Regions from separate parts of the Ferdinandcohnia jepli genome, predicted to be linked through region 3. Evidence: a T-box and tRNA genes for the amino acid it is inferred to sense, from the RefSeq annotation. Region 3 holds a T-box; the other regions hold tRNA genes.
What was found. The T-box of region 3 lies ahead of argS (arginine--tRNA ligase). A T-box ahead of a tRNA ligase gene usually reads a tRNA of that ligase, here a tRNA-Arg.
Positions count from the first base shown of each region.

Region 1 (5,782 bases), on a different contig from region 3:
CAACCTTTTCCCTAAATACTTTAAGTAATTTTTTCGTATTCTCTCCAGGTACCCCTTCGCCAATTACTCTGCCATCCACCTTAACGACGGCAATAACTTCGGCTGCAGTACCAGTTAAAAATACTTCATCTGCAGTATACACATCATGTCTTGTAAATGGTTCTTCCCTCATGTCATATCCGAGGTCTTTAGCAATTTCAATAATTGCGCTTCTTGTAATCCCCTCCAACGCACCAATATAACCTGGTGGAGTAAGAATTTCATTTCCTCTTACTATGAATACATTGTCGGCTGAACCTTCAGCAACATAGCCTTGGTCATTAAGCATTAGTGCCTCACTAACGTTAGCTAAATGTGCTTCAATTTTTACTAAGACGTTATTTAAGTAATTTAATGATTTAACCTTTGGACTTAGCACATCCGGTCGATTTCTTCTGGTAGCAACAGTAACAATATCGATTCCTGTTTCATACAAATGCTTTGGAAAAATAGCTAGCGGTTCTGCAATAATAACCACCTGTGCTCTCTTGCAATTATATGGATCTAATCCAAGATCCCCCACACCGCGTGAAACGACGATACGAATATAAGCATCCTTTAATTGATTCTTATTTATCGTCTGTACGACCAGGTCAATCATTTCTTCCTTTGAATAAGGTATTGTTAACATGATTGATTTTGCCGAACGGAAAAGTCGATCATTATGATCTTCCATTCGAAAAATGTTTCCATCATACACCCTTATTCCTTCAAAGACACCATCACCATATAAAAATCCGTGGTCATATACTGAAATCTTTGCATCTTCTTTTTTTACAAATTGATCATTCAAAAATATCCATTGCTCACTCACATAGACACACCCCTTTAGTACATTTAAACAGAGACGCTTTACACCAGTGAAATTTTAGGTACAAAAAATAATCCAATTACATTTCGTTCCATCATAAATTATTACGATGAAATTGTTATGTCAGGACTGTTCTTGCGCTGCAATTCACTCTTGTTAGTTAGTAATTTTTGCTAGTAATTGTTTTATATTAGAGCCTATATTACGCCCATTTTTTGGAGTAGTCAACACCATTTTAAAGAATTGTTAGATATTTTGATTAATAAGATAAGTTGTATCCGCTTACAACGTTGCAGCCACGCGGTTTAAAAATTATGAAATTTTTTATGAAATTAGAAAAATTCAAGAGTTTGGGTTTAGGGTTTTTACTGAATGAAAAGGAAGGGATCTTGGGGGAAACTAAAAGATATTTATTAAGAAATAAATTTTAATGTTATTTCTGAGATAATTAAGGGATCTTTAAATTGTACAACTGGATCCGGAAGTCATGTATCATGATTTGTTCCTAAAATGACAAAAACTCTTTTCCAAAGGAAAAGAGTTGATTATGTAAGATGGCGTCCCAGGAGAGATTCGAACTCCCGACCGACGGCTTAGAAGGCCGTTGCTCTATCCAGCTGAGCTACTGGGACAATATTATTAAATTATTTTATGTTCAGTAAGCCACTATCTATATTGCGCTATCCTGTTCCTTCCTCTTCAAGAAAACTCGAGGATGATTAATGCGTCGGAACAAAGCTACATCGAGGAATCTCAATGATGTTTACGCTTAGCTGAGCTACTGGGACAAGTTGTTTTCGCTTCAATAACTCATTAGCGACATTTTTTATTATAGTCACATAGAAAAAATATGTCAACATTTTTTATGAAATATTTTTTATGAAGGGAGTGATTTCTCACTCCCATTCTCTAATTAACCCAATGAAACCCGAGTTGTTAGCTTATCAATAACTTTTCCTTCTGTAGAAAAAAAAGTCACTTCAATCTTATTTTCAATAATTGTTAGTATAACATATGTTCCTTCTTTTCGCATTCTTGGTAAACGAATGCTTCCAGGATTGATAAATAAAGTCTTCTCTATTAATTCCGCACCCGCTATATGGGAATGACCAAAACAAACAATGTTAGCTCCCGTTTCTTGAGCTCGATATTTCAAATTCATTAGCGTCATTTTTACATTATATAAATGACCATGAGTAAGCAGAACTTTTTTTCCATTTAAAAGAACAACCGAATCTTCCGGGTAGCTGGAGTCGAAGTCACAATTTCCACGCACCGCAGAAAAGCCACTCATTTCTGATGATACTGATGGAAGCTCAGAGTCTCCGCAATGCAGCATAAAATCAACTTCGTTTTTGTGCCTTTCTTTTATCTTCACAAGTTCATCTGTCCAGCCATGACTATCACTTATTAATAAAGCTTTCATTTTAATAATTCCTCTCGATCCTGTAAAAGCTTGTCCAATTTCCGTAATGCATTACCGCGATGACTAATTTCATTTTTCTCATCCTTGGTAAGCTGTGCCATTGTCTTCCCTTTTGCTACAACATAAAAAACGGGATCATAGCCAAATCCATTCGCACCGACAGGCTTATCAGTTATGATGCCTTCACAAGTCCCTTCAACAATCTGTGTCTCCTCACCAGGAATTGCTAATGCAAGCGCACAATGAAACCTGGCAGTTCTTTTGTCTTCGGGTACACCCTCTAGTTCAGCTAAAACTTTATTAAGATTGGCAGTATCGTCTTTTTGTTCGCCAGCATATCTAGCTGAATAAACACCAGGTCTACCATTCAGATAATCAACGGATAGGCCAGAATCATCCGCGATAACAGGTATCTTAAACTTGTTAGAAATTGCTTCTGCTTTAATTTTAGCATTCTCAGCAAAGGTTGTTCCCGTTTCCTCAATATCATCAATGCTTGGAAAATCAAGTAAGGATTTGACCTTAATCCCTTTAATCTCAAATAGATTATTAAATTCTTTTACTTTGCCAGCATTTTTTGTAGCAATCATAATTTCTTGCATGCTACTAGTCCCTCTTCCCTATTTGATTTGCAATCTCACCAAGTACTTCTTTTTGTAAAGAAATCAACTCATTTATCCCTTTTTCAGCCAATTCTAGTAATGTGTTCAACTGATTACGAGAGAAGGTAGATTCCTCTCCAGTTCCTTGTAATTCAACAAATTCTCCAGAACCGGTCATAACAACATTCATATCAACATTTGCTTTTGAATCTTCTATGTAATTTAAATCTAAAATCTCACCAAACTCTGGATCTATACCGACTGATGTCGCTGCCAAATAATCTGTTAAAGCAAATTCACTAATTTTTTTATCGGAAAATAGCTTATCAATAGCAATGGCCATTGCAACAAATGCACCGGTAATGGAAGCTGTTCTAGTTCCACCATCTGCCTGTATGACATCACAGTCAATCCAGATCGTTCTCTCCCCTAGTTTTTCTAAATTAACAACTGACCTTAATGCACGTCCAATAAGACGTTGAATCTCCATTGTTCGCCCTGACACTTTTCCTTTTGAGGACTCTCTTATGTTTCGTTGCTCTGTAGCCCTTGGAAGCATCGAATACTCCGCTGATATCCATCCTTTACCTGAGCCACGCATAAAAGGTGGTACACGGTCTTCAACGCTAGCATTACATATTACTTTTGTATCACCAACTGTAATAAGGACAGAGCCCTCAGGATGCTTTACATAATTCATTTCAAAGTGAATTGGCCGTAACTGTTCTTGGTTTCGTCCATCTACTCTCACTTTATAACCTCCAATCTTCACAAACCCATTATGTCGGAAAATTTAAAGAAGAGGCGGGCTACTGTGAGCCTACCTCTTACGTATCCTCTATATAGTATAGCAAAAATGTCTAATAATAATTAGAGACTTTGCTACTCTTTAGAAACTCCCTGTATTAACGTTCGTTGGACGAGTTACAGGCTCAGTTAACGTCTTTCCATCCTCAGTTAAAATGTCAGCCTCTCCATTAACAGTAACAGCAACACTTTGAATTTCAGGATTTTCAGTTAATGATAAAACTAACGTATTTAACACATGTTGAGAAATCATATTTTCATCAAAGCTTCCAAAGATAGCTTCATTAAAATCAAGCGTTAGTTTCCCATCCTCAAGTTTTGAACCTAGCAGCTCGACATCTGGGTGAAGTTCGCTCAATAAATTTGATGTAATATTTGGACCATCAATTAATGCACTTACGACTGCAGCTACTTGATCTTTCTCAGTAGTGTCAATTCGTTTTGTGACTGGGACATAATATTCAGTTTCGTCATTTTGAACATAGAAGTAAAGTGTCACAGGACGAGAGTTTGTAATGTCTACAACACCACTATTATCAAGATTAATTCCATCAGCTCTGCTTAAGCCTTCAGAGATAGGCGTACCGTTAACTGGCATTTCTTCAAGCACATGACCGTTCACTCTGATTTCAACATTCTCAATAGTGTCGAATTGAGTTAATGTCCAAGTAATTGCTTCTAGAATTTTCTTCTCATCTTCAGCATTGTATGTGTTAAACTCTTTGGAGAAGTCAGCAATGATTGTGCTACCTTCAAGTTTTACATCTACCTCAGTGTCTTGAGGAATCACGGCTCTGAATCCATCTGGTAAAATTTCATTCACTGGGCCACCAGCTACTAAATATTCAAGTACTTGCCGTGCAGCACCATCTGTTTTTGGTAACTCTGCTGAATAAGGCACAACTAACCCATTTTCATCAATTAGATACAAATCACGCTTCACTGTTTCAGTAGTAGCTTCCTCTTGATCAGCTGTAGTTTCAGTTGATTGGTCCTCACCAGTTGTAACTGTTGTATCAACCGCTTCCTCTTGAGGCGGATCCATCTGGGCAACCTCTTTTTCTACACTAAATAAGCCACATCCTGAAAGTAAAACAGAAGAAGATATAACAGTTGCAGCTAATGTTGATTTTGTAATTTTACGCATTCTTTTCCCTCCTAAGGCAGTTTGTACTACTATGTATACGAGCCCTATTTTTAAATTAGACCGTTTTTCAGAGAAAAATTTGGACAAATTGTTTTGATTTTTGGAAGGGAAAAGATAAAACGAATAGAATTTATAGAATGATAGTTATAGAAAGGGATGTGTTACTTATTAAAAAACGTACTCTTCCAGAAGAATTACTACTACTAACCAGTCTGCGTGGTCGATCAAAATTAGAAGAAAAATATGAAAATCAGTTTTACAGTCTTGAAAAAGGATACAAAGGAGAATTGGTGTTTGATAAGTGGCTTGAGAGCCTTAAGGTGGATTGCATCATACTTCGTGACCTTCTACTAGAAGTGAATAACACCCAATTCCAAATTGATACACTCGTAATTTTCCAGTCAAAAATTTTAATGTTTGAGGTGAAGAATTACGAAGGAGACTATTATCTTAAAGATAATAAATGGTACACCTCTTCAGGAACAGAAATTATTAAAAGCCCCCTCATTCAACTAAACCGTAGTGAAGCACTTCTAAAACAATTACTCCACTCTCTTGGTTTCAACTTTCCAATCGAATCTCATCTGGTCTTTGTTAATCCCGAATTTTTCCTATATCAAGCCCCCATGAGTTTACCAATTGTTTTCCCAACTCAAGTTAATCGTTTTGTTTGCAAACTAGATTTAATACCGTCAAAAATCTCAGTAAGACACTATAATCTTGCAGAAAAACTGGTTTCCCTGCATTTGGCTGAGTCTTCTTATAAGCGAGTACCGGAATATAGTTTTGAAAAGTTGGATAAGGGAGTTTTGTGTGCGTGTGGTGAGGGGTTTATGGTGAAATCAACTCAAAATCTTTTAATATGCGAAAAATGTGGTTTGATAGAAAAGAACGAACCCGCTATTCTGCGTTGTATTGATGAGCTATTTATACTATTTCCTAAAATGAAA
Region 1 covers NZ_JBFOKR010000033.1:491-6,272, forward strand. The annotation lists gene ilvE (branched-chain-amino-acid transaminase) at 1-853, opposite strand, end outside; tRNA gene AB3M96_RS22795 (tRNA-Arg) at 1,406-1,482, opposite strand; gene AB3M96_RS22800 (metallophosphoesterase family protein) at 1,764-2,276, opposite strand; gene AB3M96_RS22805 (XTP/dITP diphosphatase) at 2,273-2,878, opposite strand; gene rph (ribonuclease PH) at 2,883-3,629, opposite strand; gene AB3M96_RS22815 (GerMN domain-containing protein) at 3,768-4,832, opposite strand; gene AB3M96_RS22820 (nuclease-related domain-containing protein) at 4,970-5,782, shown strand, end outside.
Region 1: it has a tRNA-Arg gene. The T-box ahead of argS (arginine--tRNA ligase) is inferred to sense a tRNA for this amino acid. The anticodon was not compared.

Region 2 (17,424 bases), on a different contig from region 3:
CTTCAAGGGATATTACAGAAACAACTAAATTAAAAAATGAATTACGCCATATGAGAGAGATTACTGACCAATATAAACGTGAATTAGATGATATGAAAACAAAGGATTTATTTTATAAAAAATTGATATATTGCAGTACTAAAATGGAGCAGATTATGACACAGGTGAAGAAAATCGCCGACTTTTCCTCGACCGTACTCATTTATGGTGAATCGGGAGTTGGGAAAGAGGTAATTGCCCAAGCGATTCACCAGTTTGGAAAACGTTCCAAGAAGCCTTTCCTTAAGTTAAACTGTGGAGCAATACCAGAAAACTTACTCGAAAGTGAATTGTTTGGTTATAGCAAGGGAGCTTTTACAGGTGCAGAGAGAAATGGAAAAGAAGGTTATTTTAAACAAGCTGATGGTGGCGTGCTATTTCTGGACGAAATTGGAGAAATGCCGTTACATCTTCAAGTAAAGCTTCTTCGCGTTCTTCAAGAACAAGAGGTAATCCCTATAGGAAGCACAAAACCTATTAAAGTAGATGTCCAAATCATTGCAGCAACAAATAAAAACCTAGAGAAGATGGTTGAGAAAAGGGAATTTCGAGAAGATTTATTTTATCGGTTAAATGTCATTCCGATACATATACCGCCGTTACGTGAGAGGTCAGAGGATATTCCATTATTAGCTTTTCACTTTATTCAACAATTGAATGAAAGATACAATCGAAACTACCATCTAACACCTGATGCTCTTAATCTATTAGAGGTCCATTCATGGCCGGGCAATATTCGTGAACTCCAAAATATGATTGAACGCTTAGTGGTCTCAGCTGATGATGAAGCAATCGATGCTGAATTTGTTAATAGATTCCTTCTTTTAGGAAGTGAATTGAAAAAGACCAAGCCGATTGTTACGAAGATTTTACCTCTTCAGGAAGCATTAGATTCGGTGGAAGAGCAGCTTATATTAATGGCAATGAAACATTATAAAACCACTACAAAGGCAGCAAAGGCACTTGGAATTAGTCAATCATCAGTAAGTAGAAAGTATCAGAAACTTATGGCCGAACAGCAAAATAACTTTGAAAATGTTTTTTAACATTAAACAATAAAAACTACTGACACTAAAAATAGGTCAGTAGTTTTTGTCGTTCAGTTCTTTTTTGGCATAAATATTGCTAGATATATATTATTGAACAATTGCTAAGAAAGGATGATCGTATAATGAGTTTTGCATCAATTCATACAAATGTACCTGGTACAAAATCAGAAGAATTATTAGAAAGAAGGAAACAAGCTGTACCGAAAGGAGTCAGTTTTGGTACTCCGCTATTTGCACAATCAGCAGAAGGTGCACTTATTAAAGATGTTGATGGTAACACATTCATTGACTTTGTTGGAGCAATTGGAACGATTAACGTGGGACATTGTCATCCGAAAGTAAAAAAAGCATTACATGAACAGGTCGATCAATTCATTCATACGGGGTTTAATATTATGATGTATGAAGCTTATATCGAATTGGCTGAAAAACTAGCAAAACTGGCACCTGGTGGCCATGATAAAAAAGTTCTGCTTCAAAATAGCGGGGCTGAGGCAGTTGAAAATGCGGTAAAAATAGCAAGAAAATATAGCAAAAGACAAGGAATAGTATCCTTTTCTAAAGGCTTTCATGGCAGAACTTTGCTCACTATGACAATGACAAGTAAGGTGAAGCCATATAAATATGAGTTTGGTCCGTTTGCACCTGAAATCTATAAAGCTCCATATCCTTACCATTATCGCCGACCTGAAGGACTATCAATCGAACAATACGAGGACTTTATGGTTGAAGAATTTCGGAATTTCTTAATCACAGAGGTAGCACCAGAAACAATAGCGGCAGTTGTTATGGAGCCAGTTCAAGGAGAAGGCGGCTTTATTGTTCCAGGAAAGAAGTTTGTTCAAGGAGTTTATCAAATCTGTAAAGAGCACGGTATCTTATTTATTGCAGATGAAATTCAAACAGGTTTTTCACGAACAGGCCGTTATTTTGCGATTGATCATTTTGATGTAATCCCTGATATGATTACTGTTTCTAAGTCATTAGGAGCCGGTTTCCCAATCAGTGGTGTTATTGGACGAAGTGAAATTATGGATCAGTCCGATCCCGGGGAGCTAGGAGGTACATATAGTGGAAGTCCTTTGGGATGCAAAGCTGCTCTGGCTGTAATTGATATTATTGAAGAGGAAAATTTGAACGCAAGAGCTGAAAAAATTGGTAAACTGGTTATGGAAAAGTTTCAGCATCTATATGATAAGTATGAATGTGTTGGTGATATTCGTGGACTCGGAGCAATGTGTGCTATTGAAATCGTAGAGGACCGAAAATCAAAGCTTCCAGCAAAGGGACTTACAAATGAAATTATTAAGGAAGCTAACCAGCGTGGGCTTTTGTTACTAAGTGCAGGAGTTTATAGTAACGTTCTCCGACTTCTTATGCCAATCGTCATAACGGATGAGCAGCTCTTTGAAGGGCTTGCAATATTAGAACAATCAATAGAAGTAGTTTTATCAAAACAAAAGATTAATAGTCAATAAGAATGGAAAATAAAAACAAAGGAGGCTTATTTATGCCAACTCATTTTATGTATATTAACGGAGAAAAAGTAGGTAGTACATCTGGAGAAGAAATTGAAATAATTAATCCTGCAACAAAAAAGGTCATTGCAACTGTTCCAAGAGGAGGAAGAGATGATGCGAAAAAAGCAGTAGATGCAGCGCATGCAGCTTTTAAGGAGTGGGCAGCTAAAACGGCGAATGAACGCGGGCAATTACTGATGAAGTGGTATCAGTTAGTCGATGAACATAAAGAAGAGCTTGGGCGTTTGATGACTGAGGAACAAGGAAAGCCATTGAAGGAAGCGATAGGGGAAATTATGTATGCCAATAGCTTTATCTCCTGGTACGCAGAAGAAGGAAAACGAATCTATGGAGAAACAATCCCGGCTTCTCATCCAAATAAAAGAATTCTAGTTCATAAGCAACCGGTAGGGGTAATTGCGGCGATAACTCCTTGGAATTTCCCTGCGGCAATGATTACAAGAAAGGTAGGACCTGCACTTGCAGCTGGATGTACTGCTGTAGTGAAACCGGCCTCACAAACACCGTTAACTGCTATTCGACTAGCAGAACTAGCAGGTGAAGCAGGTATTCCTAAGGGTGTTATTAATGTTGTTACGGGTAATGCTCGTGCAATAGGTGATAGCTGGCTTGAAGATAATCGTGTTAGAAAAATAACGTTCACTGGTTCTACAGAGATTGGTAAGCTTTTAATGAAGGGTGCTGCAGATACAGTTAAGAAAATCTCCCTTGAACTTGGAGGACACGCGCCGTTCATTGTGATGGACGATGCAAATCTGGACAAAGCAGTTGAAGGGGTTGTAGGTTCAAAGTTTAGAAATGCAGGGCAAACGTGCATCTGCACAAACCGAATTTATGTTCATGAATCTGTTGCTGATTCTTTCCAGGAAAAATTCCAAAAGGCTGTTGCGGGTCTACAGGTAGGTAACGGTTTAGACGAAGGTATTGATATCGGTCCATTAATTGATCAGGCAGCACTTGAAAAAGTAACAGAACATATTGAAGATGCAGTTTCAAAAGGCGCTGGTATTATGTATGGAGGAAACAGACTTCACGACCAAGAAGGTTATTACCACGAACCAACTGTTCTTGTGAATGTTACTGATGAAATGCTCTGTATGAAAGAGGAAACCTTTGGTCCACTTGCACCAATCACTACATTTAGAACAGAAGAAGAAGCAATACAACGAGCAAACAACTCACAATATGGCCTGGCTGCATATGTATTTACTGAGAATATCGGAAAAGCGATACGTATTTCTGAACAACTTGAGTATGGAATTGTCGGCCTCAATGACGGCCTACCTTCTGTTGCCCAGGCACCATTTGGTGGGTTCAAAGAAAGTGGCTTAGGAAGAGAAGGCGGTCACTACGGAATTGATGAATATATAGAAGTGAAATACATTTCAATTGCTTTTTAAGACTGAAAGTAAATTACATTTAAAAAATATAATGTCCAAACAAATTCTATAGACATTTTGCACCATTTTCAAAGGGGTTAAAAGACCTATAAATCAATTGTTTCAAGGCTTTGAGAGGCAATTGTAAACGCCAGCCTATTTTCGTAATTTGTATTTAACCCTGTTGTAACACGAGTGAAATATTCTTCCAGTATTATAAAGATAGTAATTGACCCCCTTTTTATAAAATAGATTTCTTTTGGGCACAGATACATCCTCTGTGCCCCCTTTTTTTGCCTCTTAGAAAAAATCCTTTTTCATATTTCAACCCTTATTTACATATGTAAGATACGACAATGCCATAGAATAAAATAAGAAAATCTTGTTCGTTGTGACTACCTTTGAGAAATAGTATAATAATAACAATAGAATGCTTACAAACGGTCGTTACGTGCAAGCCGACTTGGGGTGAATAGTGTGCAGAGAGTTACTAACTGCGTGTTACGGAAAGATAATAAAGTTTTATTGTTACAAAAACCACGACGTGGGTGGTGGGTTGCCCCTGGTGGCAAGATGGAAATCGGTGAATCTATCCGGGATTCGTGTATTCGAGAATATCGGGAAGAAACCGGTATTTACTTAAAAAATCCAAACATAAAGGGTATTTTTACTTTTATCATAAAAGATGGAGACAAAATCACCTCCGAGTGGATGATGTTTTCCTTTTTAGCAACAGAATATGAAGGTGAAAATGTAGATGAATGTGAGGAAGGTATTCTTCAATGGCATGATGTTACAGATATCTCATCCTTACCAATGGCACCTGGAGACTTTCACATTTTAGATTATGTGTTGAAAGGTTCAGGAATCATATATGGTACATTTACATACACACCTGATTTTGAATTATTGTCATATCGGTTAGATCCGAGTTAGGAGTAAGGGGGAGAAAGAATGAGTACAGGCTCAACTAGTGAAATTCAATTAGTCATTATAACAGGTATGTCTGGTGCGGGAAAAACAGTTGCGATTCAAAGCTTTGAAGATTTAGGCTACTTTTGTGTAGATAATCTGCCACCAACCTTACTACCTAAGTTTTTGGAACTTATGAAAGAATCAGGTGGCAAAATGAATAAAGTAGCACTCGTTATGGATCTGCGAGGTAGAGAATTTTTTGATAGCTTATTCGAATCACTTGATGATCTATCTGAAAAATCTTGGATTACACCACAAATCCTTTTCCTAGACGCGAAGGACTCTACGCTTGTTACTAGATACAAGGAAACAAGACGTTCCCATCCGCTGGCTCCAACGGGTTCACCTTTAGAAGGTATTCAAAATGAAAGAGAAATACTTGATGAATTAAAGGGTAGAGCGCAATACATTTATGATACATCTGATTTAAAACCTCGCGATCTTCGAGAAAAAATACTAAAGCAATTTGCTTCACATTCCCGTCCAACATTTTCAGTGAATGTGATGTCGTTTGGATTTAAGTATGGAATTCCGATTGATGCTGACCTGGTTTTTGACGTTAGATTCCTGCCTAATCCTCATTACATTGAAGCAATGAGACCTAAAACAGGGTTAGATGAAGATGTCTCAAGCTATGTATTAAAATGGAATGAGACAAATAAATTTATTGAAAAAGTTACTGATTTACTAACATTTATGCTTCCTCAATATAAACGTGAAGGTAAAAGCCAGCTTGTTATAGGGATTGGATGTACTGGTGGTCAACATCGTTCAGTTACTCTTGCTGAATACTTTGCAAATTATTTCAAGGGTGAATATGAAACCCACGTATCCCACCGAGATATTGAAAGGCGAAAGGAAAGAAAGTGATGTCTGAACCTAAACAACCTAAGATTGTCATCATCGGTGGTGGAACAGGACTTTCTGTTCTTTTACGTGGGTTGAAATTTCAACCAGTTGATATCACTGCAATCGTAACGGTTGCAGATGACGGTGGCAGTTCTGGTAGACTACGAGATGAAATGGATATCCCACCACCAGGAGATATACGTAATGTATTAGCAGCACTTTCTGATGTAGAACCGCTTATTGAAGATCTATTTCAACATCGGTTCGCTGGAGGAAATGGATTATCCGGTCATTCTTTAGGAAATCTAATTTTGGCTGCCATGACAACAATAACTGGAGATTTTGTTCACGCAATCGGTGAGATGAGCAAGGTGTTAAAAGTAAGAGGAAAAGTACTCCCAGCTGCTAACAAGAGTGTTGTTCTACATGCTGAAATGGAGGATGGCTCTGTTGTCTCTGGTGAATCAAAGATCCCTTATTCCGGAAAAAGAATTAAGCGAGTATTTTTAACTCCTGACGATATTGAACCTTTGTCTGAAACGATTAACGCCATTCGACAGGCAGACCTGCTTGTCCTAGGGCCAGGAAGTTTATATACAAGTATCTTGCCAAACCTCCTTGTTCCGAAAATTGGAGAAGAGGTAAAGAAGGCAAAGGCCAAGAAAATTTATATTTGTAACGTGATGACTCAAGCGGGGGAGACCTTAGACTTCACAGCAAGCGATCATGTTCAAGCTCTATATGATCATATGGGGCTCGCGTTTATAAATACAATTCTTGTAAATGATGAAGAAGTTCCAGAACATATTAAAGAAAAATATGCCAAGGAATTAGCAAAGCCTGTGTATTACGATACAGAAAGGCTATCTGCTATGGGGCTAACCATTATTCATGATAAAATTATTTCATATGAAGATGGAGTTATTCGACACGATACCACTAAGGTGGCGTCGTTGTTATATGACTTGCTGCCCAAAAAATAAATGTCTGTTATAAAAAGGGGGGAGAAGCTGTGTCATTTGCATCAGAGACCAAAAAAGAATTAACAAACTTAGACATAAAGGATTGCTGTACAAAAGCTGAACTTTCTGCTTTAATCCGAATGAATGGCGCACTTTCCTTTTCCAATCAAAAAGTAGTAGTTGATATACAAACAGAAAACGCTGCTATTGCGAGAAGAATTTATACTTTACTTAAAAAATGCTACAATGTAGGAGTAGAGTTGTTAGTTCGTAAAAAAATGAGGTTAAAGAAAAACAATGTATACATTGTACGTTTAATTGAAAATGCCAGAGGTATTTTAGAAGATTTAAAGATTTTCGAAGGCTTTTCGTTACGTCAGGAAATCTCATCCGATTTGCTTACGAAAAAATGCTGTAAACGTTCATACTTAAGAGGTGCATTTCTTGCCGGTGGGTCAGTAAACAATCCAGAAACGTCATCATATCATCTTGAAATCTATTCCTCTTATAAGGAGCACAATGATTCTCTTTGCGAGTTAATGAATATCTTTGACCTAAATGCCAAAACATTAGAGCGCAAAAAAGGATATATCACTTATTTAAAAGAGGCAGAAAAGATTACTGAATTTCTAAACGTAATCGGAGCACACCAGGCATTACTTCGCTTTGAAGATGTGCGTATCGTTCGCGATATGAGAAACTCAGTAAACCGATTAGTGAATTGTGAAACTGCGAACTTAAATAAAACAATTGGTGCTTCTATTAGACAGGTAGAAAATATTCGTTATATCGATGAAACAGTTGGTTTAGGAATATTACCTGATAAACTACGTGAAATTGCTGAATTACGAGTTGCCTACCAAGATGTAACGCTTAAAGAACTTGGTGAAATGGTTTCATCGGGGAAAATCAGTAAGTCAGGAATCAATCACCGTTTGCGAAAAATTGACGAGATTGCAGAAAAGCTACGTTCTGGACAACTAAGCTATTAAGCTTAGTCTCTTTTTTACAATAAATTAAAACGCTATCATAAAAAAGAAATGAAACCTTAACGGTGTTATATACGTATACAAGGAAACACTCTAAGTTTACAAAAAACAAACCACAAGAAAAGCTTGAGAAAAACGAGGAGGAAGAAAAATGGTTGAGAAAAAGGTGGAAGTTGGTTTAAGGACTGGTTTACAAGCACGTCCGGCAGCATTATTTGTTCAAGAAGCAAATAAATTCAATGCTGATATCTTCTTAGAAAAAGACGGAAAAAAGGTAAACGCTAAAAGCATCATGGGGTTAATGAGTTTAGCAGTCAGCTCAGGTTCATCTGTTACATTAATAGCAGAAGGTCATGATGAAGAAGCAGCAGTTGAAGCTTTAACTGCATTTGTTCAAAAAGAAGCATAAGAAAATCCTCTCACGAATAAGAGTGAGAGGATTTTTTGTTGCTATTACTTATTATCTGTTGGGAACATTACTTTATCAATTAAACCATATTCAAGTGCTTTTTCAGCAGTCATGAAGTTATCACGATCAGTATCTTTTTCGATAACTTCTAATGGTTGACCTGTACGATCAGCTAAGATACGATTTAATTTATCACGTAAGAAAAGAATACGCTTTGCAGCAATTTCAATTTCAGTTGCTTGCCCTTGAGCACCGCCAAGTGGTTGGTGAATCATCACTTCACTGTTTGGTAGTGCAAAACGTTTACCCTTTTCACCAGCAGCTAATAGGAATGCACCCATTGAAGCAGCCATACCGATACAAATGGTTGATACTTTTGGTTTAATGAATTGCATTGTATCGTAGATTGCCATACCAGCTGTGATAGATCCACCTGGGCTGTTAATGTATATAGAAATATCTTTTTCAGAATCCTCAGCCGCTAAGAATAATAACTGAGAAACGATTGAGTTTGCAACATTATCATCAATTGCACTTCCTAGCATGATGATACGGTCTTTTAAAAGACGTGAGTAAATGTCATATGCGCGCTCTCCGCGATTTGTTTGTTCAATGACTGTAGGTATTAAGTTCATTATTACTTCCTCCCTTATCCTTTATATGTCAAAATTAACTTACTATGTATTTCCATCATACAATTAAGGTCAGTAAAGGTCAAACATTTCGCTTTACTAAAATTATTCTATTCAATATCTTCTAATCCAATGATAACTGATATACGGAAAAGAAAAAAATCATACGTATTCCATCATACCCTTATCTTATGGATTTAAAACATGCAACTTGCAATGGAGTGAATTCTCGAATATAATTGTGAGTGCAGTTTGTAGTATTAAATTAGTATATATGTATGCAAAAATTATAAAGTTATATATGTCCAGCTTCTGCGCCTAGCCCCTCGAGGTCGCTTCACCCCTCCTGCGGCGGCAATAGCCTCCTCGTCGGGGTTCCAGCGCTTGTCGGACTTGCACAGGATGTGCTGACATCGACGTTGCCACAGGACGTGGCGGACTTTAGTCGATGTTCCTCTTAAAAAAGCATACGCATTTCAATTTTGCCCTCGTAGTGTAGTGGATAGCACAAGAGATTCCGGTTCTCTTATCGTGGGTTCGAATCCTGCCGAGGGCGTATACAAAAAGACCCGTTTCTTTATATAGAAACGGGTCTTTTCTATTATGTTTTAAAGTAATATGTACTATAAAGATTTTAGGAGTAAAGATAGGACTTTTTGTAGGAGTTACTCCCATGACTTATAAAAGTGCGCTCAAATACAATGAGTATGAAATAACTCATTAAGGGAGCGATGACAAATGGAAAAAGATTCTTCGAAAAATTTTATTATCTTCATCGGTGGGGTGAGCTTTTTAATATCTGCAATTTTGCAGATTGTTACTTTGTTTGGTCCACCATTAGCGGGAGACATTGCATTTCTTGACTGGGTAAATGATCGACCTGGATATACACTGTTTTTCACATTTTCTGTACTAGGGTTTGCTATTGCTAATATACCTGCTTTGATTGGTATTACTCATAAAGTTCATGGAAGAGGAAAGGTGGTAACTTATCTAGGTGCCCTTACCGCATTAGTTGGAAACTTCTTCTTTGTAATTTTAGTAACAGAGGCACTTATCCAAAGAGGTATGGCAACATTAGAACGGGAACCGATGGTATCACTTCTTCAATGGATTTTTGAAACACCGGTTTACTTCATTCCACATCTCTTATTCTTTCTGTTATCCTACGTGGGCATGCTTATTATTACAATTGGCTTAGTTAGAGCGAAAATTGCTTCAAAATGGTTTGTTTTATTTGGCGTATTGCAGTTAATTACAGGGTTTATAGAACTTGGACCTATACAACCATTTATAAGTTCTTTAATAACCTTATGTTTATATGGCGGCATAGGGATGATTTTACTTGGTAGACAAAAAAAGGTAATAGCTACTACTGAAATCGAAAACTTCTAAAATTAGATAGACAAATAACAAGAAATGGAGGGCTGTTGTATGACAAAACGCTGGGTACTTATACGGGCCTTTTCGATTAGTATGGTAGTTATTACAACAGTCCTTTTTATTTTAAACATACCTGTACTATTTGGGGAACTTCAACGGGTTTGTGATACATGCTCATTACCCCCTGAAATCCAAAAAGAATTAAAAACGGTTGGACTAAACACGAGCCGGTATGCCTTTTATCTATTATTTACTTCGCTTCTATTTACATTGTGTAATGTTATCCTTGGTATACTAATTTTGGTAAAGCGTCCAAAAGACTCGATGGCATTCCTTGTTGCTATAACATTAATGTTATTTGGATTAACTTTGACTATAGCAGACCCCTTTTACAACGAATTTCCAAAGCTTGAAGGGATTGCTAGAGTGATAGGATTTTTTTCAATAACGTTACTTGGTTTGGTTATTTGCTATTTTCCAGATCATCGATCTTCACGACGTTTAAGTCACTTCTTAGCACTTTCTTATATAATAGTAGAAGTTTTTATTCTTTTTTCTCCTGTTTTACCCTCTGTTTTAGAAGGGTTTTTACTCGTTCTTGAATGGAGTATTTTACTTTTAATGGGATATTATCAGATACAACGTTATAGAAAGCAATTCACCTCATTACAACGGCAACAAACTAAATTTCCTGTTTTTGCTTTTAGTATATCTATTATACTGGTTATCTTATCAGTTCAAATTCCTGCCTCTACTATTTGGGGAAACCTTTTGGGTCAGACACTTTATTTGGTTGCCTTATCCTTGATACCGTTATCTTTTTCATTAGCGATAATTAGGTATCGACTATGGTCAATTGACCCTTTGATTAACCGAACGCTTCGATATGGAATATTATCGGGAATGTTATTAGCGATATATACGGGTATTGTATATGCATTACGATTAACCTTTCTTGATGACAAAACAGCTTTGGTATCTTTAATTGGTACTGTAGGGGTAGCGATTGTAGTTCAACCATTGCATAATAGACTTCAACTTATCGTGAATAAACTAATGTATGGAGATAGGCAGGATCCATATGCAGCAATTGTTAGATTGGGAGAAAGGCTTGATGTTACCACTTCACCTAATCGTATATTAGAGGCGATTGTTATTTCATTCCGGGATGCTTTAAGGTTACCTTATGCAGCGCTAGTCTGGCCAAATGGTACCGTTGCAGCATCAAGTGGTGCACCTGGAAACGACCCAGAACGTATTGATGTATATTATCAAGGAGAAAAAGTTGCGGAGCTCGTTGTCGAGCATCGAGATAAAGATGATGTGTGGTCTAATGAAGACAGACAAGTAATTAACAATCTGGTGCGTCAAACTGGCTCAGTAATACATACATTAGGAATAACAAAAGAACTTCAACTATCTCGCCAACGCATAGTAACGACACGTGAAGATGAACGAAGAAGGTTAAGGCGAGAACTTCATGATGGATTGGGTCCTGAGATTGCTGCGTTTTCATTTAAGATTGCAGCTGCTCGGCAGTCACTTAATGAACCAGCAAAATCTGATGAAATTTTAAGTGAGCTTCAAATTGATATACGAAACGCAGTAGATTTAATAAGGAAATTAGCATACAATCTTCGTCCTCCATCTTTAGACGAATATGGGTTAGGTGGAGCGATTAGTGAACTTGTTCAAAATCAACTTGATAATAATATCACAATAAAATTAGAACTTCCTGAATCTTTTCCAGTCCTTGGTGCAGCTGTTGAAGTTGCAGTTTATAGAATTGTTCAAGAAGGTTTAGTAAATATCAAAAAGCATTCTCGGGCAACAAGTGTAAGTGTCAAAATAGTTATAGGTGAAGGAACACTATCGATATTAATACGAGATAACGGGATTGGCTTGCCGAAAAGAAAACGTTCTGGTGTTGGAATCATTACAATGCGTGAGAGTGCAGAAGAGTTAGGTGGAACATTTTTTATTGAAAATATAGAGTCTGGTGGAACTGCCATTAAAGGCAGCATACCGTTTCTGGATGGAGGTAATGATAATGTCAATCTTTCGAGTACTATTAGCTGATGATCATCCCACTTTTCGAACTGGTCTTGCTTCTCTGGTGAATAATGACAAAACATTTGAGGTTGTGGGTGAAGCTGGTAGTGGAGATGAAGTTATTTCTATAGCAAAAACACTCCAACCAGATGTCGTTATCATGGATATCCAGATGCCGGGAATTAACGGAATTGAAGCTACAAGACAAATTACTACTTTATTTCCAAATGTGAGGATTCTTGTAATGACGATGTTTGAGGATGATCAAACAGTCGCGGCTGCAATGAGAGCCGGAGCGAGGGGATATGTTTTAAAAGGCGCACTCCCTAATGAGATTATTCGTGCCATTCAAGCAGTGGCAGCAGGAGAAGCCATTTTTAGTGAGAGGATAGCAAAGAAATTTATTAATTATTTTGAACAGTTTAGACTTGGTTTACAGGCTGGAGAGCTTTCCGAACTAACTGTAAGAGAACGGGAGATTTTAAATCTAATTGCAAGAGGTTATAAAAATGCGGAAATTGCCAATTTATTAGTTCTTAGTCCAAGCACAGTTCGTAATCATATTACAAGTATTTTAAGTAAACTCCAGGTTGCTGATCGAGCAGAGGCTATCAAAAAGGCAAAGGATGCAGGAATGGGATAAAGGTACAGAGTATATTCTGTACCTTTATATAGTACATGAGTCCGTAGTTAATTTTTATTTCAATTATCTTTATACCCCACAGTCCCATCATACTCCACTTCTTCGACAGGATTAACAGCCCACATTGTTTGAATCGGCTCAAACTCCTCACCAAACTCTTCCTTATAACGCCCTTTTTCATTTTGTTCTTTTGCTTCTTGAAGAGTTCCCGTCACTGGACCAGTATACATGATTTCATCCTTTTTCATTTTGTTCACCTCTTATAGGTAGATTCTTTCAAAAAAAGTGATGAAATACGTGCTAATTTTTAACTTTTATGATTATGTATATAAAAAATATATTGGCGCTAAATTTTTAAAAAAGAAAACGCTTCCAATATTTGACCTTACAATGACTACAGAGGTGTTGTAAAATAAAAGAAAGGGGGGAAACGAATGAATTTGAATACTGGGTTGTTTCAGCAGCAGTCTTTGAAGTTAGTTATGACGAAGGAATTAAGCCAAGCAATTGCATTATTGCAATATTCATCGTTGGACCTTACGAAATTTCTAGAAGAACAAATGGTAGAGAATCCCCTCATCGAATTAAAAACAACTGACTACATTTCTCGATCAAAAAAACCAAAGGTATCTAATGAAACATATATAAATCCAATCGATTACTTAGATAAAAAAGAAACATCATTGTATGAGCATTTACTTAAACAACTTTCATATGTGAAGTTAACGAATGAAGAAAAAATAATAGCTGAGTATATTATTCACTCACTTGATAGTAACGGATATTTGTATTTTTCTTCGGATGAAATAGCAAGTGAATTATCAGTTGAACCTGAAAAGGTTGAGGAGTTAGTTACATTTATTCAAAAATTAGAGCCTGTTGGTATCTGTGCTAGAAATCTTCAGGAATGCCTTTTACTTCAATTACAAGCACTACCAGAACGAAATGAACTAGCAGAAATTATTATACGCGAACATTTTGCATTATTTGCTGAAAAGGCTTGGAAAGAGATTACTAAACTCATAGATGTTAAATTATACGATATTCAGCAAGTATATGATTTTATCCAAACCTTACAACCAAGGCCAGGTGCCGTATTTCAAAGTAATGAACTTCAATATATCATTCCTGATATTGAAATACAGGTAAATAATCAGATTGTGTCGATAAAATTACAGGATTCTTATTACCCAAAGGTATCAATGAATCTACAATATTATCAACACTTTTTACAGGAAAAAGATACGAAAACAAAGACGTATCTTCAAGAAAAGGTTGATCAATGTCAATGGATTATAAAAAGCCTTGAACAACGAAAAACGACTCTTCAAAATGTAATGAACGAAATTGTAAACCGTCAGCTCGACTTTTTTATTAAAGGACCCGATTATCTAAAGCCTCTAGTTATGAGTGAAATTGCAGAGGCACTGGAAATACATGAGTCAACAGTTAGTAGAGCAGTTAAAGACAAGTATGTTCAAACACCTTATGGTGTCTTTGAAATGAAGTATTTCTTTAGTAGAATGATTCCGACAACCGGTGACTCGGATACCTCAGCAACCCAAGTTAAAAATGTATTGAAGAAACTTATTGAGGGAGAAAATAAACAAAAACCTCTGTCAGATCAAGATATTGTTACGATACTTAAGACTGAACATGGTATATTAGTTTCTAGACGAACGATTGCAAAATATCGTGATCAACTTAAAATACCGTCTTCATCTAAACGCAAGAGGTATGGGATATAGGAAGTGTGAATGGTGGAAAAGATTAAGGTTATTATGTATTCAAAAGAAAATTGTTCACTATGTACAAAAGCAATGAATGTTTTACGTGAAATTAATGAAGAGTTTCCGTTAGATATCGAAGAAGTAGACATTTATAAGGATGATTTACTTTTAGAGAAGTATCAAATTATGATTCCAGTCATTGAAATAGCTGGTAAAGAAGTTGAATACGGTATCATCCATAAGGAAACAATTACAGATTTTCTAAAAAACGTAAGTTCTTAGTCTAATTTATGAACAACTCTTTGAACTGCCTAAAAAATAGGCAGTTTATTTATTGCTTTATCCAAGATCAACTGTTAAAATGAATTTGTAGCGTGGCGAGTACTTATATTAAAAGTTTGTTTTTTTTTACTGTAAGTGGGACACAATAAGTCACACCGGGACATTTGAAGTCCCTTATGGTAAAAAGGGGAAATGCGCATGAGGTCGATCATAGAAGTACAACAAAAATTATTACCCGACCTTCTTGAGGTTATGCAGAAACGTCATGAGATTTTAAAGTACATACGACTCATGGAACCAATTGGTCGAAGAAGTCTCTCTACTAGTCTTGGTCACAGTGAGCGTGTACTAAGAGCAGAGGTCCAATTCTTAAAAGAACAAAAACTCGTGGATTTTAGCACATCTGGCATGACCTTAACAAAAGAGGGAAAGAAATTATTAGTTGAACTCGAAGAAATTATGAAAGAAGTTTTAGGTTTACGAGTGTTAGAAACAAAGCTTAAGGAAAAATTAAACGTAAAAGGCGTTATTGTCGTACCAGGAGACAGTGATGTTTTTCCTTGGGTGAAAAAAGAAATCGGAAGAGCTTGTGTTTCACGTATAAAACAAAGGCTTTCTGGTGAAAATATCGTCGCAGTTACTGGTGGTACAACACTCGCTGATGTTGCTGATATGATGACCCCTGACTCAAAAGGTCGTAGTATTCTGTTTGTCCCTGCTAGAGGCGGACTAGGAGAAAGAGTGGAAAACCAAGCGAATACCATTTGTGCAAAAATGGCTGAAAAAGCTTCTGGAGATTACCGTCTTCTTCATGTTCCGGATGTAGTTAGTAATGAAGCGTACAAATCCTTTGTATTGGAACCTTCAATAAAGGAAGTACTTAACTTAATTAAGTCTTCAAGTATGGTTATACATGGAATAGGAGACGCTATTACAATGGCAGAGCGACGCAAAACCGATGACGAAGATTTGAAAAAAATAGTCTCATCAAATGCAGTTGCAGAAGCCTTTGGTTATTACTTTGACGAAAACGGAAATGTGGTTCATAAGGTACAAACAATTGGGATTCAATTAACGGATCTTAAAGGAATTCGCGACGTAATCGCAGTAGCGGGAGGAGCATCTAAAGCAAAAGCAATCCACGCATACTTAAAACAAGCACCTGACACATTATTAATAACAGATGAAGGTGCGGCAAAAGAGTTAATTAAGGGGTAATACCCCTACAATATGGTTTCACATATAAAAGGAGGAAATTATAATGGCAGTAAAAGTTGGTATTAATGGTTTTGGTCGTATCGGTCGTAACGTTCTTCGTGCGGCATTAAAAAATCCTAATATTGAGGTAGTAGCAGTTAACGATTTAACTGATGCAGACATGCTAGCTCACCTTTTAAAGTATGACTCAGTACATGGAATTCTTGACGCAGAGGTTTCTGTAAATGGAAGCAATCTAGTTGTTAACGGCAAGGAAATTCAAGTAAAAGCTGAGCGCGATCCAGCACAACTTGGTTGGGGAGACCTTGGAGTAGATGTAGTAGTTGAATCTACTGGTCGTTTCACTAAGCGTGCAGACGCAGCGAAACACTTAGAAGCTGGTGCAAAGAAAGTAATTATCTCAGCTCCTGCATCTGATGAAGACATCACTATCGTTATGGGTGTAAACCATGACAAATATGATGCAGTAAACCACAATGTAATTTCAAATGCATCTTGTACTACAAACTGCTTAGCTCCATTTGCAAAAGTATTACATGAGAACTTTGGAATTAGACGTGGTATGATGACAACTGTTCACTCATACACAAATGACCAACAAATTCTAGATTTACCACATAAAGACTATCGTCGTGCTCGTGCAGCTGCTGAAAATATTATCCCAACAACTACTGGTGCTGCAAAGGCAGTTTCTCTAGTATTACCTGAATTAAAAGGTAAATTAAATGGTGGAGCTATGCGTGTTCCTACACCAAACGTTTCTCTAGTTGACTTAGTAGTTGAATTAGATAAAGAAACTACAGTTGAAGAAATCAATGCAGCATTACGCACTGCTTCTGAAAATGACTTAAAAGGTATTATGGGTTACAGTGAAGAGCCACTAGTATCAGGTGACTATAACGGAAATCCAAACTCTTCAACTATTGATGCATTATCAACAATGGTTATGGAAGGCAATATGGCGAAAGTTATCTCTTGGTATGACAACGAAAGTGGTTACTCTCACCGCGTAGTTGACCTAGTTGAATACATTGCAAGCAAAGGTCTATAAAATAAAATAGTATATCACAATCATAAAATAGTAAAACACATTTAAGTTGGTTTACTAAGTATTTCCAATTATCCCGGTGCAACCGTCCGTAATACTCCCTCTTAAAACATGGAGTGAATCGAGATGTTTAGATGGGCGATAACGGACGCTAACACCCCGATTGGTTCAACTAACAATCATTGGGGATGAAAAAAACCCCAATGATTGAAGTTTCACCTTATAATAGGGAAGGGAGTGTTCC
Region 2 covers NZ_JBFOKR010000013.1:63,167-80,590, reverse strand. The annotation lists gene AB3M96_RS14890 (sigma 54-interacting transcriptional regulator) at 1-1,085, shown strand, start outside; gene gabT (4-aminobutyrate--2-oxoglutarate transaminase) at 1,211-2,566, shown strand; gene AB3M96_RS14880 (NAD-dependent succinate-semialdehyde dehydrogenase) at 2,614-4,029, shown strand; gene AB3M96_RS14875 (hypothetical protein) at 4,116-4,283, opposite strand; gene AB3M96_RS14870 (NUDIX hydrolase) at 4,477-4,944, shown strand; gene rapZ (RNase adapter RapZ) at 4,963-5,853, shown strand; gene AB3M96_RS14860 (gluconeogenesis factor YvcK family protein) at 5,853-6,815, shown strand; gene whiA (DNA-binding protein WhiA) at 6,845-7,786, shown strand; gene AB3M96_RS14850 (HPr family phosphocarrier protein) at 7,935-8,192, shown strand; gene clpP (ATP-dependent Clp endopeptidase proteolytic subunit ClpP) at 8,237-8,827, opposite strand; tRNA gene AB3M96_RS14840 (tRNA-Arg) at 9,309-9,380, shown strand; gene AB3M96_RS14835 (hypothetical protein) at 9,563-10,219, shown strand; gene AB3M96_RS14830 (sensor histidine kinase) at 10,259-12,286, shown strand; gene AB3M96_RS14825 (response regulator transcription factor) at 12,258-12,902, shown strand; gene AB3M96_RS14820 (hypothetical protein) at 12,962-13,150, opposite strand; gene rpoN (RNA polymerase factor sigma-54) at 13,337-14,650, shown strand; gene AB3M96_RS14810 (glutaredoxin family protein) at 14,672-14,914, shown strand; gene AB3M96_RS14805 (sugar-binding transcriptional regulator) at 15,113-16,132, shown strand; gene gap (type I glyceraldehyde-3-phosphate dehydrogenase) at 16,176-17,183, shown strand.
Region 2: it has a tRNA-Arg gene. The T-box ahead of argS (arginine--tRNA ligase) is inferred to sense a tRNA for this amino acid. The anticodon was not compared.

Region 3 (9,500 bases):
ATGATAAATGGATATGCATTTGGTGGTGGAATGGAGCTTGCCCTGGCTTGTGATTTCCGGATTGTTGTAGATGATACTTCTATGGGACTAACAGAAACAGGCTTAGCAATTATTCCAGGAGCTGGCGGTACACAACGTCTTCCAAGGTTAATTGGTGAAACAAAAGCTTTGGAGTTAATTTTAACGGCAAAGCGTATGACAGCAGAAGAAGCATATGCATATGGAATTGTAACTAGCGTCGTTACACGTACGGAATTACGAACTGAAGCTTTAAATCTAGCAAATGCCATGTTGAAAAATGGACCTATCGCTCTGCAACAAGCCAAATTCGCAATTAAGCAGGGGATGAATACAGATCTGCAAACGGGATTGAAAATTGAAAGAAAAGCATACGAAGTCACGATTCCAACTGAGGATCGATTAGAGGCACTGGCAGCTTTTAGTGAAAAAAGAAAACCGAATTTTAAAGGGAAATAGATTAGTAGAAGTACCTCAGGGATGGGGTGCTTTTTTATTAGGACGGTAAATTGTGTTTCGTGTAGGACTTTTTTTGCTAACGGCGATAGTAATGAATTATCGCTTATAAAATTTAATTAACGATGATAGAAATAATTTAACGCCTATAGAATAAAAAATAACGACGATAGAACCAAAATAACGCCTATAGAATGAAATATAGACGATAGTACTCCTTCCCGACTATCCCAAAAAAGTAGATAAATAGAAAAATCTCACCTTTTAAAGTCAAAAAGATTGAAATATAACCTCATTTTTAAGAGAATAGATAATAAAAACGGAGTTTGGGGGATACAAGAGGGAATGTCTACAACAGTACTAGTTAAAAAACAATCAGATTTCCGTAGTGGTGTTCAAGCAGGGTTAAGTATTGCCATAGGATACATGCCAATTGCACTTACATTTGGTTTGTTAGCAAAAACAACAGGTCTCTCTGTTACAGAAACAGTGATGATGAGCTTAATTGTGTTTGCTGGAGCCTCACAATACATAGCTTTACAGCTTATCGCAGTGGGAACGGGTGTATTCGAAATTATTCTTACAACATTTATCTTAAATATCCGCCACTTCCTAATGTGTGCGTCTCTTAATGAAAAAGTTGAGGAAGACCATCCAGTCAAAAAGGCGCTTTATTCCTTTGGGGTAACCGATGAGACATTTTCTGTTGCTGCTGTTAAAGAAGGTACTGTGACTACGGGGTATATGTTTGGCGTTATATCTGTATCATATGGAAGCTGGGTTGCTTTTTCCGGAGTGGGTCATGTAATTGGTTCAAGTCTGCCTAGTGTCTTACAGCAAAGCATGTCTGTTGCTTTATATGCAATGTTTATAGGGTTACTTGTACCATCCATGAAAAAACAACGTAAAGTTGTCGTTCTGGCTGCTAGTGCTGCTGTACTAAACACCATTTTTTCCTTTTTCATGGAACCAGGCTGGTCAATTGTTTCAGCGACACTAGTTTCAGCAATAGGAATTGAAGCAGTTGTCCATTTAGGTAGGAATAAAGAGGAGGAAGTTGAAAATGGATAAAACAATACTACTCATGATTATTGGGATGGGGCTTGTTACATATATTCCAAGAATGTTGCCACTCGTCGTTTTCAATTCTGTAAAACTGCCTCCTTTTCTTCAAGGAGTTCTTAAAAATGTGCCTTTTGCAATTCTAGGAGCATTAATTATCCCAGGGATATTCACGATTAATGAAGATATATGGTTTGGAATTATTGGGGCAGTCGTTGCTTTTGTAGTTGCATATTTGGGTGCAAATGTAATTGTGGTTGTACTAAGTTCAATTATTGCATTAAGTATTTATTCATTCTTCTTTTAAGGAAATGAAAATATGAATCTTTTTACAGAGAGAGTAGTAGCTATCATTAAACAAATTCCATCTGGAAAGGTAATGACGTACGGTCAAATTGCAAGACTTGCTGGCAGTCCAAGAGGTGCAAGGCAGGTAGTTAGGGTACTTCATTCAATGAGTAAAAAATACAAACTACCATGGTTTCGGGTCATTAATTCAAAAGGAGAACTTGGAATTAATGACCAAGAAACACATGAGGCACAGGTGTTGTTTCTAGAAGATGAAGGTATTGAAGTAATTGATAATAAAAGGGTCAGTCTTGAAAAATATCAACATCATCCAGAATAAAAAACTGCCACTAATTGTTTAGGTGTTTCTAACAATTGGGGGGCAGTTTTTTATTTATGCGGACAATTTAGTTGTCTCTCTTTTTACATTTCTTCTGGTGCTTTTATCCCTAGTAATCTTAAGCCTTCCTTCAATACAATCGTGACAGCATTTACAAGTGAAAGGCGATCAACTTGTTCAGGGTCATCCCCAAGTATCTTCACATGACTATAATACTTATTAAATTCTTGAGATAGCTCAAGCACATATTTTGCAATAACCGATGGTTCATAAAGCTGCATACTTTTTTCAATTGTCGTAGGGAACTCCATTAAAAGTTTAACTACTGCCCAGCTATGTGGGTCTGATAGTCCATTTACAGATGGTGCTATTTCCATTCCAGCTTTTCGTAAAATGGAGCAAGCCCGCGCATGGGTATACTGAACATATGGACCCGTCGTTCCCTCAAACTTTAACATATCCTCTAATGAAAACTCGACGTTATTGAGACGTTCATTTTTTAAGTCGTGAAAGATGATTGCCCCAACTCCCACAGTTTTAGCGATTTCTTCTTTATTAGCCAAGCCTGGGTTTTTGTCTTCAATGTTTTTCATAGCCAGGTCAATCGCATCCATAATTACCTCTTCTAAAAGGACAATCTTTCCTTTCCGTGTCGACATCTTTTTCCCGTTTTTTAATATAAAACCAAATGGAACATGGACCATTTCTTTAGCCCACTCAAAGCCCAACTTCTCAAGAACCAGGAAGATCTGCTTAAAGTGCAGACTTTGTTCATGTCCGACAACATAGATTGCCTTCTGAAATGAATAGGTGTTCTGACGATAAATCGCTGCTGTAACATCTCTTGTCGCATAAAGGGTTGCACCATCAGACTTTTTTATCAAACATGGGGGAAGCTGATGCTCTGTTAAGTCTACAACTTCCGCTCCAGCTGACTCTACTAAAAGCTTTTTGTCCAACAGTAGGTTAATTGTAGGCTGCATCTTATCATTGTAAAAAGCTTCACCATTATAAGAGTCAAATTCAACCTCTAATAATGAATAGATACGAGAGAATTCTCTTAAGGATTCCTCTCTAAACCAATTCCATAACTCATGAGCTTCTTGGTCACCGTCTTCAAGTTTTTTAAACCATGCTCTCGCGTCATCCTCCAAACCAGGGTTAGACTCTGCTTCAGAATGGAACCGCACATAAAGAGTAAGTAATTCGGTAATTGGATTGTTTTGAACTACTTGCTCATTTCCCCAAAGTTTGTAGGCCACAATTAGTTTTCCGAACTGTGTTCCCCAGTCCCCTAGGTGATTAATTCGTACAGTCTGATAGCCACACTTTTCCACAATTTTAGAAAGCGAGTTACCGATAACCGTTGACCGTAGATGTCCCATCGAAAATGGTTTTACGATATTGGGAGATGAAAAATCAATCGTAACCGTAGCTCCTTGACCTATTGTTGAACTCCCGTAACTTGCACCATGTTCTAAAATAGAGCTAAGAACCTTTTTACTTACGGATTCCTTTTGTAAAAAACAGTTTACGTACGGGCCGTTAGCAACAACCTTTTCAAAAATGGAATGTTGAAGTGTCTCTGCTACTTGTTTGGCTATTTCCACAGGAGACTTACGGAAACGTTTTGCCAGTGTGAAACAGGGAAATGCAAGATCTCCTTGCTCACTAAATTTTGGCTTTTCGATTAGTTTGTAAACCTCTTCATAGGTAAGTTTGTTTTTTAGCTGCTTTGTGATTTCTTCAGCATATAGTTTTATAACTTCCATTTTTTAACCTCCATTCGAAAATAAAAAAATCCCGCCTCTATAAAAGAGACGAGATTTTCCCGCGGTACCACTCCAATTGTTCACAATGAACCTGCTTATGCAAAATAAATAACGGGATTTACCCGGCACACCCTACTTAAGGAGGTTCAGGTGAGCTTCTCAGAAGTGCGCTTCATTATGAAAAGAACGTTAGGCTTCCACCATCCCTAACTCTCTATTGTACTTATCATAATTACTCTCTTCCTCATTGAATCAATATTATTGTTACTTATCATATTCTATCTAGTTTCATAATTCAATAGTTTTTCACTTACATATGTCCTTTTTTACTTGAACTACAGGTTATCCTATATATGTTCTTGGACAGACTACTTAAAGAACTTGTTCTAACTGTCCATGTTTTTTACTAAAATACTAGTAAGTAGGGTTGTACATGAAGGGGGACAGCTTAGTGAAAAAAGTAATTAGTTGGTCTTTAGGAATTTATCTTGTCTTTGGTTTATTTATAGCATGGTATTTATTTTTCGGGGCAACAACGGACATACCATCACAATTAAAAGGAAGTCCGGCAGATCCACAGACATTCATGAATGAGCGGGAGCTATTATTAAGCCAAGAGTATTCTCAAATTAAGAACTTATTGTATTTTTTATCTGTTCCATTTGAGTGGTTAATCTATATCATCGTGTTAGTTGTAGGTATCTCGGCAAAGTTTCGAGACTGGTCAAAGGTATCAACAAAGTTTTCAATTCTACAAACAGCCATTTATTTATTCTGGTTATCTCTATTAGTAGAAGTTTTATCGTTCCCAATAGCCTGGATTAGTTATAATGTGTCAAAGTCATATAATATAACTGTACAATCAACTAATAGTTGGATGAAGGATGTATTGATTGATTTCTGGGTGAATTATGGGCTTATGATTTTAATAGTAGGTGTATTATTCTGGTTAATTAGAAGAAATGAGAAGCGCTGGTGGTTTCATGCATGGTTACTTTCAATACCGTTTTCTATGTTCTTAATGTTTGTTCAACCAGTAATTATTGACCCACTATATAATGACTTTTTCCCATTAACGAACAAAGAGTTAGAAAGCAAAATACTTGAGCTGGCAGATCGAGCAGATATTCCAGCAGACCACGTATTTGAAGTCAACATGTCTGAAAAAACGAATTCATTAAATGCGTATGTAACTGGAATTGGCAGCAATTCTCGGATTGTTTTATGGGATACAACCTTAGAAAGATTAAGTGAAAGTGAAATTTTGTTCATAATGGCACATGAGATGGGTCATTATGTAATGAAACATATATACTTTGGAATAGCGGGCTATCTACTACTTACTCTGGTTGGATTATTTATTATAAGTAAACTAATGAATGTCATGGTCAAAAAATGGGGAAGCAGATTTAAAATTTCTAGTGTCAAAGATATTGCGGTTCTTCCATTGTTTCTCTTGTTAATTTCTGTGCTAAGCTTCGTTTCAGATCCTGTTTCAAATACAGTATCCAGAAATCAAGAGAAGGCAGCAGATTTGTATGCGCTTGAAATGACAAATGACAACCAGGCAGCAGTCACTTCGTTTCAAAAATTAGCAAAGGCAGGATTGAGCCAGGTAAATCCACCATATTTGGTAAAGCTCTTCCGTTATGGTCACCCAACAATGTTAGAGAGAATCACATATACAAATGAATTTCAAAAGCAGGAAGAATAAAGAAATAAAAAACCTATTCATGTGAATAGGTTTTTTTGTTTTATCGAAATGTCAAGATAATCAAACGTCATATATTGTTATAATACAGATTTACTATTTTTAAATTGTTATATAAAAAATTAAAGAAAAATGTTCCAATTTTAAAAACACTGTTATATAATACTAACATGTTAAATAATCTGTATTATAACAAGATTTCGAAAGGTGTTGAGAAAGAGAATGACGACACAAACGTCAGGGATTCAGGTCAAAGGGAAGATGAATAAGCAATTTGAAGAGATTTTGACACCTGATGCATTGGCATTCATTGAGAAACTAGAACGAAGATTTGGTCAGCGAAGGGTACAGCTTCTAGAAAAAAGACAACAAAGACAACAAGAAATTATGAACGGAAAGATGCCAGATTTCTTACCTGAAACAGAGCATATCCGTAACAGTAATTGGACAGTAGCTCCAATACCGAAGGATCTCCAAGATAGACGGGTAGAGATAACAGGACCTGTTGATCGTAAAATGATTATCAATGCACTGAATTCAGGTGCAAAGGTCTTTATGGCTGATTTTGAGGATGCAAACTCTCCAACTTGGGAGAATGTTATTAATGGGCAAATAAATCTTAGAGATGCGGTAAAGCGGACGATTTCATTCGAAAATCCGAATGGGAAGAAGTATGAGCTGAATAATGAAACAGCTACTCTCGTTGTACGTCCACGCGGCTGGCATTTAGAGGAAAAACATATTGTCCTGGATGGACATCGAATATCTGCAAGTTTACTAGACTTTGGACTTTATTTTTATCATAATGCTACAACATTACTTGAAAATGGCAGTGGGCCATATTTTTACTTACCTAAAATGGAAAGCCATTTAGAAGCTAGACTTTGGAATGATGTATTTATTTTTGCTCAACAAGAACTAGGTATCCCGCAAGGTACAATTAAAGCAACTGTATTAATTGAAACAATCCTTGCAACTTTTGAGGTAGATGAAATTTTATATGAACTTAAGGAACACTCAGCAGGTCTGAATTGTGGTAGATGGGACTATATATTTAGCTATTTAAAAAGATTTAGAAACGTAGAGAACGTAATATTACCAGATCGTTCAGTGGTAACAATGACGGTTCCTTTTATGAGTGCTTATTCACAGCATGTAATTAAAACTTGTCATCGCCGAAATGTTCATGCGATTGGCGGTATGGCAGCTCAAATACCTGTAAAAAACAATCCAGAAGCAAATGAAGAAGCATTTATTAAGGTACGTGCTGATAAAGAAAGAGAAGCAAAAAATGGCCATGATGGTACATGGGTAGCACATCCGGGATTAGTACCTGTTGCTGCGGAAGTGTTTAATGAGGTTATGACAGGACCAAACCAAATTTATAAAAAGCGTGAGGATGTCCAAGTTACAGCATCTGACCTCTTAGCTATTCCAGAAGGAAGCATTACCGAACAAGGGGTTAGAACAAATATAAATGTTGGAATTCAATATATCGAGTCTTGGTTACAGGGACGTGGTGCTGCTCCGATTCACAACCTAATGGAGGATGCAGCAACTGCTGAAATATCAAGAGCACAGATTTGGCAATGGATTCGCCATCCAAAGGGAGTTTTAGACGACGGAAGAAAAGTTACCCTTGAACTTGTTCAACAATTGAAGGACGAAGAACTTGAAAAAATTAAACAAGAGGTCGGTAGCAAGTATTTTGAAGCGGGCCGCTTTGAAGAAGCTACGACTCTATTCGAAAAACTAATAACGAATGACGAATTTGAAGAGTTTTTAACATTACCAGGTTATGAGATTTTATAAAATACTTTTTTACTTGGGTTGTTAAAGTAAAACTTGTTGGTTTATATGACTTTTGCTATTGGTTATTAAGTTGAATAATATGTTATAACACGGGTGATTGTAGCGATTACCAGGAGCGGAAATCACCAAACAATGTAATATGTATCTTATTAAAAAGCAGAAAAAATAAACTTTTTGGAAAGTAAATATAAATAATACATTTCTTAAGGAGGATATACACATGACAAACGAAAGAGTTCAAAAATTACAAGAAAGCTGGGAATTCGATTCACGTTGGAAAGGTATTGAAAGAACATATACAGCAGAAGATGTCATTCGTCTTCGAGGATCAATTGACATAGAACATACATTAGCTCGTCGAGGTTCAGAAAAGCTCTGGAATTTACTTAACAATGAAGATTACATTAATGCGCTTGGAGCATTAACAGGAAATCAAGCAGTCCAGCAGGTCAAAGCAGGATTAAAAGCAATTTACTTAAGTGGCTGGCAAGTGGCAGCAGATGCTAACCTTTCTGGTCATATGTATCCAGACCAAAGCTTATACCCGGCAAACAGTGTGCCAAGCGTTGTAAAAAGAATTAACCAGGCGTTACAACGTGCTGACCAGATTCAACATTTAGAAGGCGAAGGCGATACCGATTGGTTTGCTCCTATTGTTGCGGATGCAGAGGCTGGCTTCGGTGGCCAATTAAATGTGTTTGAACTTATGAAGGGTATGATCGAAGCCGGTGCAGCAGGCGTTCACTTTGAGGATCAACTTTCATCTGAGAAAAAATGTGGACACCTAGGCGGTAAGGTGCTACTGCCTACACAAACAGCAGTTAGAAACTTAATTTCTGCTCGTTTAGCAGCAGATGTAATGGGCGTTCCTACTATTCTAGTAGCCAGAACAGATGCGGATGCTGCAGATTTGATTACAAGTGACATCGATCCAGTAGACCAAGAATTTATTACAGGAGAAAGAACACCTGAAGGATTCTTTAGAACGAAAGCTGGTCTTGATCAAGCAATTGCACGAGGCTTAGCGTATGCCCCGTATGCAGACTTAATCTGGTGCGAAACTTCAGAACCAAATTTAGAGCAGGCACAACGTTTTGCTGATGCAATACACGAAAAATTCCCGGGTAAACTGTTAGCATATAACTGTTCACCATCCTTCAATTGGAAGAAAAAACTTGATGCAGACACAATTGAAAAGTTTCAAGTGGAATTAGGAAAAATGGGTTATAAATTCCAATTTGTAACACTTGCTGGATTCCATGCTCTTAACCACAGCATGTTTGAACTTGCAAGAGGCTATAAAGAAAGAGGAATGGGAGCATATTCCGAGCTTCAACAAGCTGAATTTGAAAGCGAAAAATATGGATATACTGCAACAAGACATCAACGTGAAGTTGGTACTGGTTACTTTGATGAAGTGGCTCAAGTTATTACAGGAGGAACATCTTCAACTACTGCATTGAAGGGTTCAACTGAGGAATCACAATTTACAAAATCATAATCACAAAAAACTGGCTAGCATTTGATGCTAGTCAGTTTTTTCTATACCGCTCGGTTTACAAGTTTTCCATATTCCACTGATAACTCCATGAACAGTCTTTCATTTCCTGAGTCAATTGCTTCGTTAACTTTCGTTTCTAATAATTCTTTTTTCCTTTTAAATAGGCTCTCATCAATGATCATTTGAATATATATGTCTAATACTGTTACTTCAGGAGATTTCCTTTTTTGCGTATTCCGTGACTTCATGATCTCTGTGTACGTCTTCCTATTTTTCATGAAAGTTCACCCCTAGACCCTTTTTTATAGTATATTTAGCAAGGAGGAGAAAATCAACTGAATTTTTAGACTTTTTAAAAATATTTTAGTCATAATACGTATAAAGAAAACAGTACAAGGAGTTTGTTTGAAAATACACTGGAATAAAATGTTAAAATAGTAGTCTTTTTCTGTATGTTTTTAGCAAGTTAGCACCAAGATAATAATGGAGGTGGAAAAATGAAGAATCGAAATGAACATGAGAATAGTGATATTCCAGCAA
Region 3 covers NZ_JBFOKR010000014.1:549-10,048, forward strand. The annotation lists gene AB3M96_RS15330 (enoyl-CoA hydratase-related protein) at 1-477, shown strand, start outside; gene AB3M96_RS15335 (AzlC family ABC transporter permease) at 820-1,545, shown strand; gene AB3M96_RS15340 (AzlD domain-containing protein) at 1,538-1,843, shown strand; gene AB3M96_RS15345 (MGMT family protein) at 1,856-2,164, shown strand; gene argS (arginine--tRNA ligase) at 2,248-3,936, opposite strand; T-box leader at 3,978-4,193, opposite strand; gene AB3M96_RS15355 (M48 family metallopeptidase) at 4,388-5,650, shown strand; gene aceB (malate synthase A) at 5,870-7,459, shown strand; gene aceA (isocitrate lyase) at 7,680-8,960, shown strand; gene AB3M96_RS15370 (IDEAL domain-containing protein) at 9,002-9,238, opposite strand; gene AB3M96_RS15375 (hypothetical protein) at 9,458-9,500, shown strand, end outside.